DNA from 3 places in the Mediterraneibacter torques genome. Region 3 is predicted to be linked to each of the others. Evidence: a T-box and tRNA genes for the amino acid it is inferred to sense, from the RefSeq annotation. Region 3 holds a T-box; the other regions hold tRNA genes.

Region 1 (4,266 bases), 870 kb from region 3:
TCCACTTTTTGTCGGAAAGAAAAGTGGGCATACACCCACTTTGTCATCTGTGTATCATTTTCTACACAGATGCTACTTTTTTAAAATATCAGCCATTGTCTTTTTTTTCAAAAGCTTTTCTACCGAATGCTGAATTCCAAGAAGTTCTCTGTGAACCGCACATCCCTCTTTGCTTTCATTTCTGATACAAGAGTGATGAACACATTCCATAACCGCAAAGTCCGGTTCGATTGCCGTTACTACGTCATACAATGTAAATTCGCCGATATCTTTTGCAAGCTGATACCCGCCCTTTGGGCCTCTGCGTATTTCGATCAATCCGGATTTGTTCATCTTTTGAAGAATCTTATAACCAAACGCCGATGGTATCTGTTCTAATTCACAAAGTTCTTTTATCGTTTTCTTACCGCCATCTTGTAAAGCTCTTATAACACGAATGGCATAATCACTCTCTTTCGTAAAGAGCACATCATCACCTGCTTTGTTAGAATTATATCAATGTAGAGTATTTTTGTCAACAATCCATTCTACACTTTCACCTGTTTTATTTCTTATTTTATATATTTTTTGTAACTTTTCACATCATCAGAATGTTTTTTACTGATGTTAATATAATTTCTTATATATTCTAAAAATATATTCCCGTGTATTTGTTCGATTATTCCATACGCAGGAATGCTCTATATCCTTTCACAGCCTCATACACATCGGCTTTGCTTGATACTTCATAAGGAGCATGCATGTTCAGTACAGCCACTCCGCTGTCGATCACTTCCATTCCATAATTGGCCATAATATAAGCGATCGTTCCGCCTCCGCCAAGGTCGACTCTTCCAAGCTCCGCAAACTGGTATGCCACCTGCGCCTCGTCCATCGTTCTGCGAAGAGCCGCAATATATTCGCCGTTTGCATCGTTAGAACCTGATTTTCCTCTGCTGCCTGTAAATTTATTAAACGTAATTCCATTTGCAAAAAATGCGGAACTGCGTTTTTCAAAAGCTTCTGCAAACATCGGATCAAACGCAGCGCTTACATCTGACGAAAGCATTTTTGAATTACTCAAAGCCCGGCGGACTTTTAATTCGGATTCACCTTCTGTCACGGCAATCAGCTCGGCAACTGTATTTTCAAAAAACCGGGAATGCATTCCCGTAGCTCCCACACTTCCGATCTCTTCTTTATCTACAAGCAGACAGCATCCTGTTTTTTTCGCTTCCGTCACATCCAGCATCGCAAATAAAGACGTAAACGCGCACACACGGTCGTCCTGTCCGTAAGAAAGATTCATACTTCTGTCAAGTCCGCAGTCACGGGCTTTTCCTGCCGGAACGATCTCCAGCTCCGCCGAATAAAAATCTTCTTCATCGATACCGTACATCTCTTTTAAAATATTGAGCACATTTTGTTTTACAGTGTCTTTTTCTTCTTTCTTGAGATCGTCCGCTTTCTCTATCGGACGGTTTCCGATCAAAAGATCTAATTTCTCGCCTTCGATCACCTGCGACGCTTTCTTTTCCAACTGTTCCTGGGCGAGATGAACAAGCAGATCTGTGATGACAAATACAGGATCATTTTCATCTTCTCCGATGGATACCTTCACAGTTTCTCCGTTCTTTTTGACGATGACGCCGTGCAGTGCGAGCGGCTGTGCCACCCATTGATATTTTTTTATACCGCCATAATAATGAGTATCAAGATAAGCAAGTTCTTCATTTTCATAGAGAGGATTTTGTTTCACGTCAATACGCGGCGAATCAATATGTGCTCCAAGAATATTCATTCCCTCAGAAATCGGTCTCTCACCGATTCTAAATAAAGCAAGCATCTTATTCATATTGACTGCGTATACTTTATCTCCCGCTTTCAGCGTTTCTCCTGATCTTAATATTTCTTCAAGATCCCGGTAACCTGCATCTCTTGCCATATTTACGCTAAGTTCTACGCACTCCCGCTCTGTCTTTCCGGCATCCAGGCAACGCTTGTACTTGTCATTGATTTCCTTTAGTTCCGAAATCTGTTCATCGCTGTATAAATTCCAGATATTTTTTCTTTCCATAAGGCAGTCCCCTTCTTTATTATTTTATGATCTTTTTTATTTTCACTTTATTATATACGATTTCTCTGTATTTTAAAAGTAAACAAACTTTTTAATTTTCAACCGGAAAACGCAGCCACATAAAGCGCCGAAAGACACTTTCCGGAACGCGGCGAGCGCCATAAAAAAACGCAGTTCCGAAAAAACGGAACTGCGTTTTTATTAAGCCGGAAATCAGACTTGAACTGACGACCCCTTCATTACGAGTGAAGTGCTCTACCTGCTGAGCTATTCCGGCATTAAGATTCGTACTAATACGAACCTTAATTATTATATCTTACTTTAATGTAAATTTCAACTACTTTTTTAGTTTTTTCCAAACGTTTTCCCCGTGGATTTTCCCGCCGCTAATTTTCCCCGAGGGTATTTCCATTTCCTTTTGTAGTTTCTTCATCCGTTTTCATATGAACTGTCAGCTGATTATACGGAATCTCTATACCTTCTTCATCAAAAGTCAGCTTGATCTCCTCAAGTATACGCCATCTTGTCGTCCAATACTCATCCGTCTTGACCCACGCCCGAAGTCCGATCACGACAGCGCTGTCTCCAAGCGAATCTACAAATACTCTTTTCTCCTCATCCTGAATGACAGACGGATCGTCACGCAGTTTTTCTTCTACGATCTGTTTCGCTTTGCGAAGATCCGCTTCGTAAGAAATGCCGACTTTCAAATCCAGTTTCCGCTCCGGTCTTGCGGTTACATTTGTAAGACTGTTATTTGTCAGTATACTGTTCGGAACAACTACCGTCTGGTTGTCGATCGTCGCCAGCTTTGTATAAAAGATCTGTATCTCTTTTACAGTTCCTTCGATATTTTCCTGTGTCACGATAATATAATCGCCTACGGTAAAAGGTTTTAAAACAAGTATTAAAATACCTCCCGCAAAATTAGACAGACTTCCCTGAACCGCCAGACCGATCGCAACACCTGCCGAAGCGATCAATGCCGCTACAGACGATGACTCTACCCCGAAGTTTGTTGCGATCATGAAGATCAATATAACGTACAAACTAAATTTGATCATAGAATCGACAAACTGTTTCACACCTGCATCAACATTGCTTCTCTCAAACGATTTTCTGATCACCTTTCTAATCCACTTGATCACTTTACTCCCGATAAAGAAAAAGATAAGCGCCAGAACAACTTTCACTCCGAAGCTGATCAGATTCGGTATATTGTCATGAAAAAACTCGATAAACCGGTTCACTTCTTCCGTTGCCTCAGCCGTCACTTCTCCGGCTGTTTCAAGAACATTATTCGCATCTGACTGCGACACATTTTTGCTGCCTGCCGCAGCCATAAGAAAGTGTCTGCCGAAAAACATTTGCGCTTTGCCAAGCACACTGATAAGATACCCCTGCATTCTATATTTTTCCTTTCATCTTTTATTTTTTACAATTCGATAAGATCTGCTTTTCTCTGTTTTTCCTGTTCCGTGTTTTTCTAAAAGAAATTTTATTTTAATGCAAGAAACGCGCACAAATTTCCCCGCTTATCACCTGTCTCCCGATGTGAATATAAGATCTTGCTATTGCAATGCGTACAGACATTCGTGACCGCAATATGTTCCTTGCAGATTCCCGATTCCCGAAAAACCGATTCGTTTGCTTTCCATAGATCAAGCTGATATTTTCCATTGTTTTTTCTGTAAAACAGATTATCCCAATCTTTTTCATCGAAAGCTTCTTTGAATTTTTCAATCACATCGCCGCTTACTTCATAGCAATCCTGACAGATCGAAGGTCCGACTGCCGCCAATATATCCGCCGGATCACACCCGAAATGTTCTTTCATAACACGAACCGTCTCTTTTCCTATCTTTCCGACAGTTCCCCTCCATCCCGAATGACTAAGACCGATGACTTTTTTTATCGGATCTACAAAATAAAGCGGAACACAATCTGCATAAGAAGTGACAAGACAAATCCCCGGCACGTTTGTCACAAGACCATCTACGTCTGTATAGTCCCGTTCGCGAACAATCCCTTTTCCTTTATCTTCTTCCGTGACAACACGCACATTTGCCGTATGTGTTTGGCGTGACAAGACCATATCGTGACAGTTTGTTCCGATTGCAGATGCGATCCTCTGAAAATTTTCCATGACGGCATCTTTGTCATCCCCTCTGTCAAAACTAAGGTTCATCGACTCATAACAGCCTTTGCTC
Region 2 (4,266 bases), 460 kb from region 3:
TGAATCAACAAACTCCATTTTTTCTTTTGTCGGATTTGTATCGTCGAATCTCATATTAAATGTGCCGCCATATTTCTGGGCCAGTCCGTAATTAAGCAAAATTGATTTTGCATGTCCGATATGCAAGTAACCGTTCGGTTCAGGCGGGAAACGAGTAGCCACATGATCATATACTCCCTCCGCCAAATCTTTGTCTATTTCCTGCTCGATAAAATTCTTTGAAACAGTTTCGTTTTCCATTGTCTCCTCCTCTAATAACGCAAACATTCATAGCAATTATCTTATCATAAAATTAAGATATCTACAAGTACTCGGTTTACTTTGCCGCGTTGATGTGATACAATAAGCCCGCTGTCTAAAATATGTATCAACGCATTTCATTTTTTCAAAAGTATGCGCTATTTTTATTTTAGAACAAATTTACCTGATTACAAAAAACAAAGAAAGGCTTTTAGTTATGAAAAGAGAAAATTTTGGTTCACGACTCGGCTTCATCCTAGTGTCGGCCGGATGTGCTATCGGACTGGGCAATGTATGGAAATTTCCCTATATGGCCGGACAATACGGAGGAGCCGCATTCATTTTAATCTACCTGCTGTTCCTTGTGATACTCGGATTACCGATCATCGTATGTGAATTCAGTGTAGGACGCGCAAGCCAGAAAAGCATCGCCACATCTTATAACGTACTGGAACCGAAAGGAACGCGTTGGCATTTTACAAGATGGTTTGCAATCGCCGGAAACTATCTCCTTGTTATGTTTTATTCCATGGTCGGCGGATGGATGCTTTATTACTGCTTCCGGATGGCAAAAGGAGAGTTTGCAGGCATTGATTCCACAGTAGTTTCCGCAAAATATGATTCCATGCTGGAATCTCCTGTCACACTGACTTTTTGGACTATACTTGTAATTTTACTTGCTTTTTGGATCTGTAGCATCGGTCTTCAAAAAGGTGTCGAAAAGATCATGAAGATAACTATGCTCTGCCTTTTGGCAATCATGGTCGTACTTGCCATAAGGTCAGTTACTCTTCCGGGTGCAGCAGAAGGACTCAGATTTTACCTCATTCCGGATTTCGGAAAAGTACTCGAAAACGGGGTCGGAAACGTTATTTTCGGAGCAATGAGTCAAGCTTTCTTTACACTAAGCATCGGAATGGGCGGAATGGCAATCTTCGGAAGCTATTTAGATAAATCCCGTTCTCTCACCGGAGAATCTTTAAGCATCCTTCTACTGGATACTTGCGTTGCTCTTACTGCAGGTTTAATTGTATTTCCTGCATGTTTTTCATTTAATGTACAGCCGGATGCAGGTCCCAGACTTGTATTTATCACTCTTCCGAACATTTTCACTCAGATGCCGGGAGGACGAGTTTGGGGGGCTCTGTTTTTCCTCTTCCTTTTCTTTGCAGCCCTGTCCACGATCGTCGGCGTATTCGAAAACATTGTTTCCTTCGGGATCGATCTTTTTGGATTCAGCCGCAAAAAATCTGTCGGCATCAACATTGTACTTATTATTGTATTAAGTATTCCTTGTATTCTCGGCTTCAATATTTTATCGGGGATACAACCGCTCGGAGCAGGGTCGAACATTATGGATTTAGAAGATTTCCTTGTGTCAAACAATATCCTTCCTCTTGGTTCCGTTATATATCTTATGTTTTGTACACACAAAAACGGTTGGGGATGGAACAATTTCATTCAGGAGGCAAATGCAGGAAACGGATTGAAATTTCCTCAATTTATCCGTAAATATATGACATATATTCTTCCTTGGATCGTTGTCATCATCTACTTAAAAGGCTACTATGACAAATTCAGTTCTCAAAGCAACGTCGTCTTCGGCGTATGGATGGCTGTCGCATTTGCATTTCTTCTCCTTGTTTTTTCCGTCACACGGAAGCAAAAACAGACCAAACTATAATCGTTTTTATAAATTTGCTTTATTAAGTGCAGACAGTAAATAATATCAAAAGAAAGTTCTGTGGATCTCCAAAGAACTTTCTTTTTTTACAGTAGCGAACTACATTTAATATTCTTTTGCAAATTCTACATTGCCCCGTTCAAAATATTTTCCCACATCAGCAAGGAGTCTTGCAAAATACAAACATACCGTCGGATCAATGTCCGGATGTTCCCTCCTCAAATCATAATTCTGTACACCGATAAACATTGTATGCGATGCCTTCCAATCCCTTTCCAATATCGGGAAGAAATCTTCAATATCTTCACATTCCGCATAAAAAAAGATATTAATATTATTTTTCATCGCATCAAAATACCGATAAAAATCCGGTAGTTTCACTCCCTCCATTACTCTGATAAAATGTGTCAATTTTTCCAATCCTTCTTTTAAATCTTCCAGTTCCTCTCTTCCTATTTTCATCTTTCCCTCCGCCCCATAGCGAAAATCACCACTAAATTTTGTACAAGTATACCACACAATCAAAAAAAGAACAGAAAATGACAGGAATTCTTGCATTATTCTGTCTTTATCCTGCCATTTCATATCTCCGAGATACAAACAGGCGACACTGAACAACACTTTTTAATCACAGCCGGGCAGTCCTTTTTAAAACAAAAAAGAAATAATTATATAATTATATGAACGTCTTGTAATACAATTCTCTTGACAACTACTGCTGAATCGTTGTATATTTATCATGCATTTGAGTTACATATATGCTGTCTTGGCGCAGTCGGTAGCGCGTCGCCTTGGTAAGGCGGAGGTCGGGGGTTCAAGTCCCCTAGACAGCTTTCTGATTTTAATATATCGATTACTTCTGATTATCTATACAAAACAGGAGAGTTAGTATTTCACTGACTCTCCTTAAATTTCAAACAATTACTTTTTTTCCGATGATCCTATCACAACATTTCCGAATCAAGCAAAATCGTAAACGGACCATCATTGATCAAACTCACTTCCATTTCTGCTCCAAAGCGACCCGTCTGTACGACTGACACACTTTTCTTACTCTCTTCAATTATATACTCATATAACTGATTTGCTTTATCCGGCGCCCCTGCCTCAATAAAACTCGGCCGGTTCCCCTTTTTACAATTTGCATAAAGCGTAAACTGTGATACAAGCAAAAGACTTCCGCCCACATCAGCTAACGACAAATTTGTTTTTCCCTCTGCATCTTCAAAAATCCGCAGTCCGATCATTTTCTTTATCATTTTATCCGCAACTGCTTCCGTATCTTTGTCTGAAACGCCAATCAATACGAGATATCCTTTTTCAATCTCTCCTATCACGCTTCCTTCCACTTTTACAGATGCCTGTTTTACCCGCTGTATTACAAATTTCATAACCTTTTACCTGCTTTCTCTATTTGAATTTCTCAGGCTCTTATTTCTGTTTTGAGCATTTTTTCTGTTTTTTTCTTAATTCTTTGAAGAGCATTATCAATCGATTTCGGACTTTTTTTCAACAATTCCGCGATTTTTTTATAATCAGTTCCTGTTAAGTGCAAATAAAGAACCTGTTCTTCCATCGGGCTTAAATTTTCTTTCAATCGTTCAATAAAAGCTTCTGTGTACTCTCTGCCAAAATACAATGCCTCAGGATCATTTTCCCGGTCAGGCTCTATCAGATCGATCAGAGGCAGTTTTGTACCGTTTTTATTCGTCTCGCTTTCTTCATAAAGTGAAATATAAGAATTCAGAGGCATATGTTTTTTTCGATTTGACGCCTCAATAGCGGTGTACATTTGCCGAAGTACACATGTTTCCGCAAACCCTGCAAATGACCTGCCCATGCCGCTGTCAAAATTTCTTACCGCCTTGATTAGTCCGATCATGCCTTCCTGAATAAGATCTTCTGTTTCTCCTCCGATCAGATACATTGCGCGTGCCTTCTTGCGGACCATCATTTTATATTTCTCCATCAGATAATCTGTCACATCCCGATCCCCGGAGTGCAGTTTTTCAATCAACTGTTCATCCGTCAGCTTTTCATATTGTTCCATCCTTTAAAACACCCTTCAAACACTGCTTTACATCTTATTTTGCAAGTCTCTGTCTGACAATCTCATAAGCAAGAACTCCGCCTGCCACGGAAGCATTCAGAGAGGTAATCTCGCCTTTCATCGGAATTGACGCAACGAAATCACAATTTTCTTTTACTAATCGGCTGACTCCATCCCCTTCATTTCCGACAACAAGTCCGATCGGTCCTGTGAGATTCATATCATACATTGATTGTCCGTCCATATCGGCGCAGACAAACCAAATTCCTTTTTCTTTCAATTCTTCCATTGT
Region 3 (4,266 bases):
CATGCCATCAGCAAAGACTGCTTGGTTTTCAAAATAAAATCTCGGAAACACGACCGGATATCAAAATCGTCGGCATTTCTGAAAATCAAGATAAAAAAGAAGATGCCTTTCGCATCACCTTAGAATACTGTAACAAACTTCCCGATCTGGACGGAATCTATATTACAGGCGGCGGTATAGCCGGAGTGGGAAGCGCCTTGGATATCATAGATGATTCTGAGAATATCCATGTGATCTGTCACGATCTTACAGAAGGCTCCATTCACTTGCTCCAAACACAGGTTGTTGATTTCGTATTGGGACAAGAACCGGTAAACCAAGGATATTTATTGATCAAAACTTTATTTGAATATTTAGTTAAAAATATTACTCCGCATAAGATCATCGACATTCCGGTCACAATTTCCACCGATGAATCTTACAAAAAAGAAGAACCTTAAAACAGATGTTTTTTCTTTTACATTTTGATCCCAATACAAAAAAGAGTTCAGCAGTATGATAGTATCATCTGTTCTGAACTCTTCTTAATTTATTTTATGATTTATTTATCCTGCACTGTCTCTCTGAGTTTCTTTGCTGCAACTTCTTCTTTAATCTGTTCTATAAACTCTTCCAGACCACACTGACCTTCATCTCCGGCAAATCTGCTTCTTACAGATACTTTGCCTTCCTCTTCTTCCTTCGCTCCTACAACGAGCATATACGGAATCTTTTTCATCTGTGCCTCGCGGATCTTATATCCGATCTTCTCCGCACGACTGTCAATTTCTGCGCGAATACCCGCCTCCTTCAGATCTTCAAGCACTTTACCTGCATAATCAAGATATTTGTCAGAGATCGGAAGAACTTTCACCTGTACCGGAGCAAGCCATGTCGGGAATGCGCCCGCAAAATGCTCGATCAGAATTCCGATGAAACGTTCGATAGAACCGAATACAACGCGGTGGATCATAATCGGTCTGTGCTTCTCTCCGTCCGCTCCTGTATACTCAAGTTCAAATCGAAGCGGAAGCTGGAAGTCAAGCTGGATCGTACCGCACTGCCACGTTCTTCCGATAGAATCTTCCAGATGGAAGTCGATCTTCGGACCGTAAAAAGCTCCGTCCCCTTCATTTACAATATACGGAAGTCCGATATCATCAAGCGCGCTTCTAAGAGCATCTGTCGCCATTTCCCAATCTTCATCACTTCCCATACTGTCGTCCGGCCGTGTAGAAAGCTCGACATGATACTTAAATCCAAACAAACTATACACTTCGTCGATCAGTTTTACAACGCCTTTGATCTCATCTTTAATCTGTTCCGGCGTCATGAAAATATGCGCATCATCTTGTGTAAAACAGCGAACTCTCATTAATCCGTGGAGCTGACCTGATTTTTCATGACGGTGCACAAGTCCCAACTCTCCCATACGGATCGGAAGATCACGGTAAGAACGCGGCTCTGACTCATACACAAGAATTCCGCCCGGACAGTTCATCGGTTTAATTGCGAAATCTTCCTCATCAACTACTGTTGTATACATATTTTCTTTATAATGATCCCAGTGACCTGATGTTTCCCATAAATGGCGACTTAACATAATCGGCGTATTAATTTCTACATATCCCGCTCTGCGGTGAATCTCTCTCCAGTAATCAAGCAGTGTGTTTTTCAGAACCATACCGTTCGGAAGGAAAAACGGAAATCCCGGTCCTTCTTCGCGCATCATAAACAGACCGAGTTCTTTTCCAAGTTTTCTGTGATCACGCTTTTTCGCTTCCTCAATCATCGTCAGATATTCTTCAAGCTCTGCCTTTTTGGAAAAAGCAGTTCCGTAAATTCTCTGAAGCATTTTATTATGTTCGTCGCCTCTCCAATAAGCGCCTGCAAGACTTGTTAATTTAAATGCTTTCACCGGTTTTGTTGTCATAAGATGCGGACCTGCGCACAGATCGGTAAATTCTCCCTGTGAATAGAAACTGATCGTTTCGCCTTCCGGAAGATCTTCGATCAATTCTACTTTATAAGGCTCATTTTTTTCTTTAAAATACGCAATCGCTTCTTCTCTTGGCATTGTATACTGTTTGATCTCAAGATTCTCTTTTACGATCTTCTTCATCTCAGCCTCGATCTTATCAAGATCCTCTGCTGTAAGCGGAGTCTCCTTGTCTATATCATAATAAAATCCGTCTGCGATCGACGGTCCGATCGCAAGTTTCGCATCGGGATACAGCCTTTTAATCGCCTGCGCCATAATATGAGATGCTGTATGACGAAAAGCTCCTTTTCCTTTTTCATCGTTAAATGTCAAAATATTCAATTCACAATCTTTGTCAACAACAGTTCTTAAATCAACTTCCTCTCCGTCAATTTCCCCTGCCGTAGCAACTCTTGCCAACCCTTCACTAATATCAAGCGCAATTTCATAAACACTCATCGGCTGTGCATATTCTTTGCTTGATCCGTCTTTTAATGTGATCTTCATCTTTTTCTTCCTTTCTTTTTGTTATTCTTCCCTGTCCGCAAACATAAAAGAAGCACTCCATACGGAATGCCTCTTATCTATGAATCTATGCTGCACGGAAACACTCCACACAGGGACGGGAAAACTCCCGCGGTTCCACCCTGTTTGTCTTCGTCAGAAAACCATCTTAATTCATGTGATGATAACGGAATCACCGTGCCGTATTAAGGCCGCTCCGAGGTGGTATTCAGTCAGCCGGAACATCAGGATCTTCACACCATACAGATCCCTCTCTGAGATGACCGGACAGCTTACTGTCCTCTTCAACACTTTCATAATCATTTTTACTTTACAACGGCTATTTTACATCAAAATAAGAATGTCTGTCAAGCCTGAAACTGCTTCTAAACGCAGAAAGCACCTTCCTTGCTGCAAGTTTTGTCTTTGCAAACTCAACCTCAACACAAAGTGGTGCTTTCTTTTTCTCTGCTTATTTTCCTGCAAAATCAATTATTCACGTTCCAAAAGATGATCGATCAAACGATCTCCTTTTTCTCTGAAGATCCCCGTTTTCTGTGCCGTCCGTTCAGAATACTCATCCTGTCCTTTTACTGCATTTGTGCTGTCATACAACATATACGGAACAGGATCACCTGTATGAGTACGCACGCGCACAGGCGTCGGATGATCCGGAAGAATCAGCATCCTGTAATCTTCACCCGCCTGCTCAAGTCCTTCTGCCACAGGACCGATCACAAGGTCGTCTATCAATTCAATCGCTTTGATCTTATCATCCGTACTTCCCTGATGTCCCATCTCGTCCGGCGCTTCAATATGTACATAAACAAAATCATAGCCGTCCTCTGTAAGCGCTTTCACCGCAGCTTCAGCCTTTCCTCCATAATTTGTATGGAGTCCGCCATTTGCTCCTTCTACCGTAATATTATCCATTTCTGCGCCTACTGCAATTCCTTTTAACAGATCGACAGCAGAGATCATTGCGCCTTTTACTTTGTTTTTTTCTTCAAACGAAGTCAGCGCAGGACGCGTTCCCGCTCCCCAAAACCATGCTGAATTGGCTGGGTTTTTCCCTTCTTCCCTGCGTTTTATATTGATCGGATGATCTTTTAATATATCGTAGCTTTTCACCATCATTTCCCGAAGCACTTCATCTTCCGGGAGATATCCGCCGATCTTCTTTGTCAAAATATCATGAGGCAGCGTCAATTCTGTCACATGTCCGTTATTCTGGATCAGCAGGTGACGGTAGCTCGTTCCTACATAAAAATGATATCCGTCTTTTGCAAGCCCTTTACTTAATGCTTCCATAAGAACTGCCGCATCCTCTGTCGATATTTCTCCCGAACTGTGATCAAGAATCGTGCGTTCTTCATAACAATCTTCATCCTCTGTCAATGTAACAAGGTTGCACCGAAAAGACACATCCAAGTCCCCCATCTGCGCGCCGATACTCAAAGCTTCTAACGGAGAACGTCCTGAATAATACTTCTTCGGATCATATCCGATCACCGACAGGTTTGCAGTATCGCTTCCCGGAGACATTCCTTTCGGAACTGTCTGAACCATCCCGATCTCCGCGTTTTTTGCCAGACGATCCATATTCAGAGTCTTTGCCGCTTCAAGCGGTGTTTTCCCTGACAGAGACTCCAGTGGTTCATCTGCCATTCCGTCACATAAAATAACGATATATTTCATAATTTTCGTCCTCTTTATTTTACTCTTCAACACGGATCATATGAAGGATTCCCTCAAATTTCTCCGCGATCTTTCTGTATGCTCCCTCTGTCATCACTTCTGTT

Evidence for each region. A T-box is a leader RNA that pairs with one kind of tRNA and senses whether it is charged. The one in region 3 lies ahead of thrS (threonine--tRNA ligase), so its partner is inferred to be a tRNA-Thr.
Region 1: it has a tRNA-Thr gene. The T-box ahead of thrS (threonine--tRNA ligase) is inferred to sense a tRNA for this amino acid. The anticodon was not compared.
Region 2: it has a tRNA-Thr gene. The T-box ahead of thrS (threonine--tRNA ligase) is inferred to sense a tRNA for this amino acid. The anticodon was not compared.

The regions. Positions count from the first base shown of each region.
Region 1 covers NZ_CP172594.1:1,551,356-1,555,621, forward strand. Annotated here, with positions in the region: gene ACH9UM_RS07235 (Rrf2 family transcriptional regulator) at 73-468, opposite strand; gene ACH9UM_RS07240 (aminopeptidase) at 659-2,056, opposite strand; tRNA gene ACH9UM_RS07245 (tRNA-Thr) at 2,261-2,333, opposite strand; gene ACH9UM_RS07250 (mechanosensitive ion channel family protein) at 2,443-3,462, opposite strand; gene pgeF (peptidoglycan editing factor PgeF) at 3,555-4,266, opposite strand, start outside.
Region 2 covers NZ_CP172594.1:1,143,885-1,148,150, forward strand. Annotated here, with positions in the region: gene ACH9UM_RS05240 (glutamine--tRNA ligase/YqeY domain fusion protein) at 1-240, opposite strand, end outside; gene ACH9UM_RS05245 (sodium-dependent transporter) at 458-1,924, shown strand; gene ACH9UM_RS05250 (hypothetical protein) at 2,030-2,386, opposite strand; tRNA gene ACH9UM_RS05255 (tRNA-Thr) at 2,685-2,757, shown strand; gene dtd (D-aminoacyl-tRNA deacylase) at 2,869-3,315, opposite strand; gene sigH (RNA polymerase sporulation sigma factor SigH) at 3,348-3,974, opposite strand; gene rlmB (23S rRNA (guanosine(2251)-2'-O)-methyltransferase RlmB) at 4,009-4,266, opposite strand, start outside.
Region 3 covers NZ_CP172594.1:681,292-685,557, reverse strand. Annotated here, with positions in the region: gene ACH9UM_RS03120 (LacI family DNA-binding transcriptional regulator) at 1-440, shown strand, start outside; gene thrS (threonine--tRNA ligase) at 542-2,467, opposite strand; T-box leader at 2,576-2,782, opposite strand; gene ACH9UM_RS03110 (cofactor-independent phosphoglycerate mutase) at 2,957-4,162, opposite strand; gene ACH9UM_RS03105 (homoserine dehydrogenase) at 4,182-4,266, opposite strand, start outside.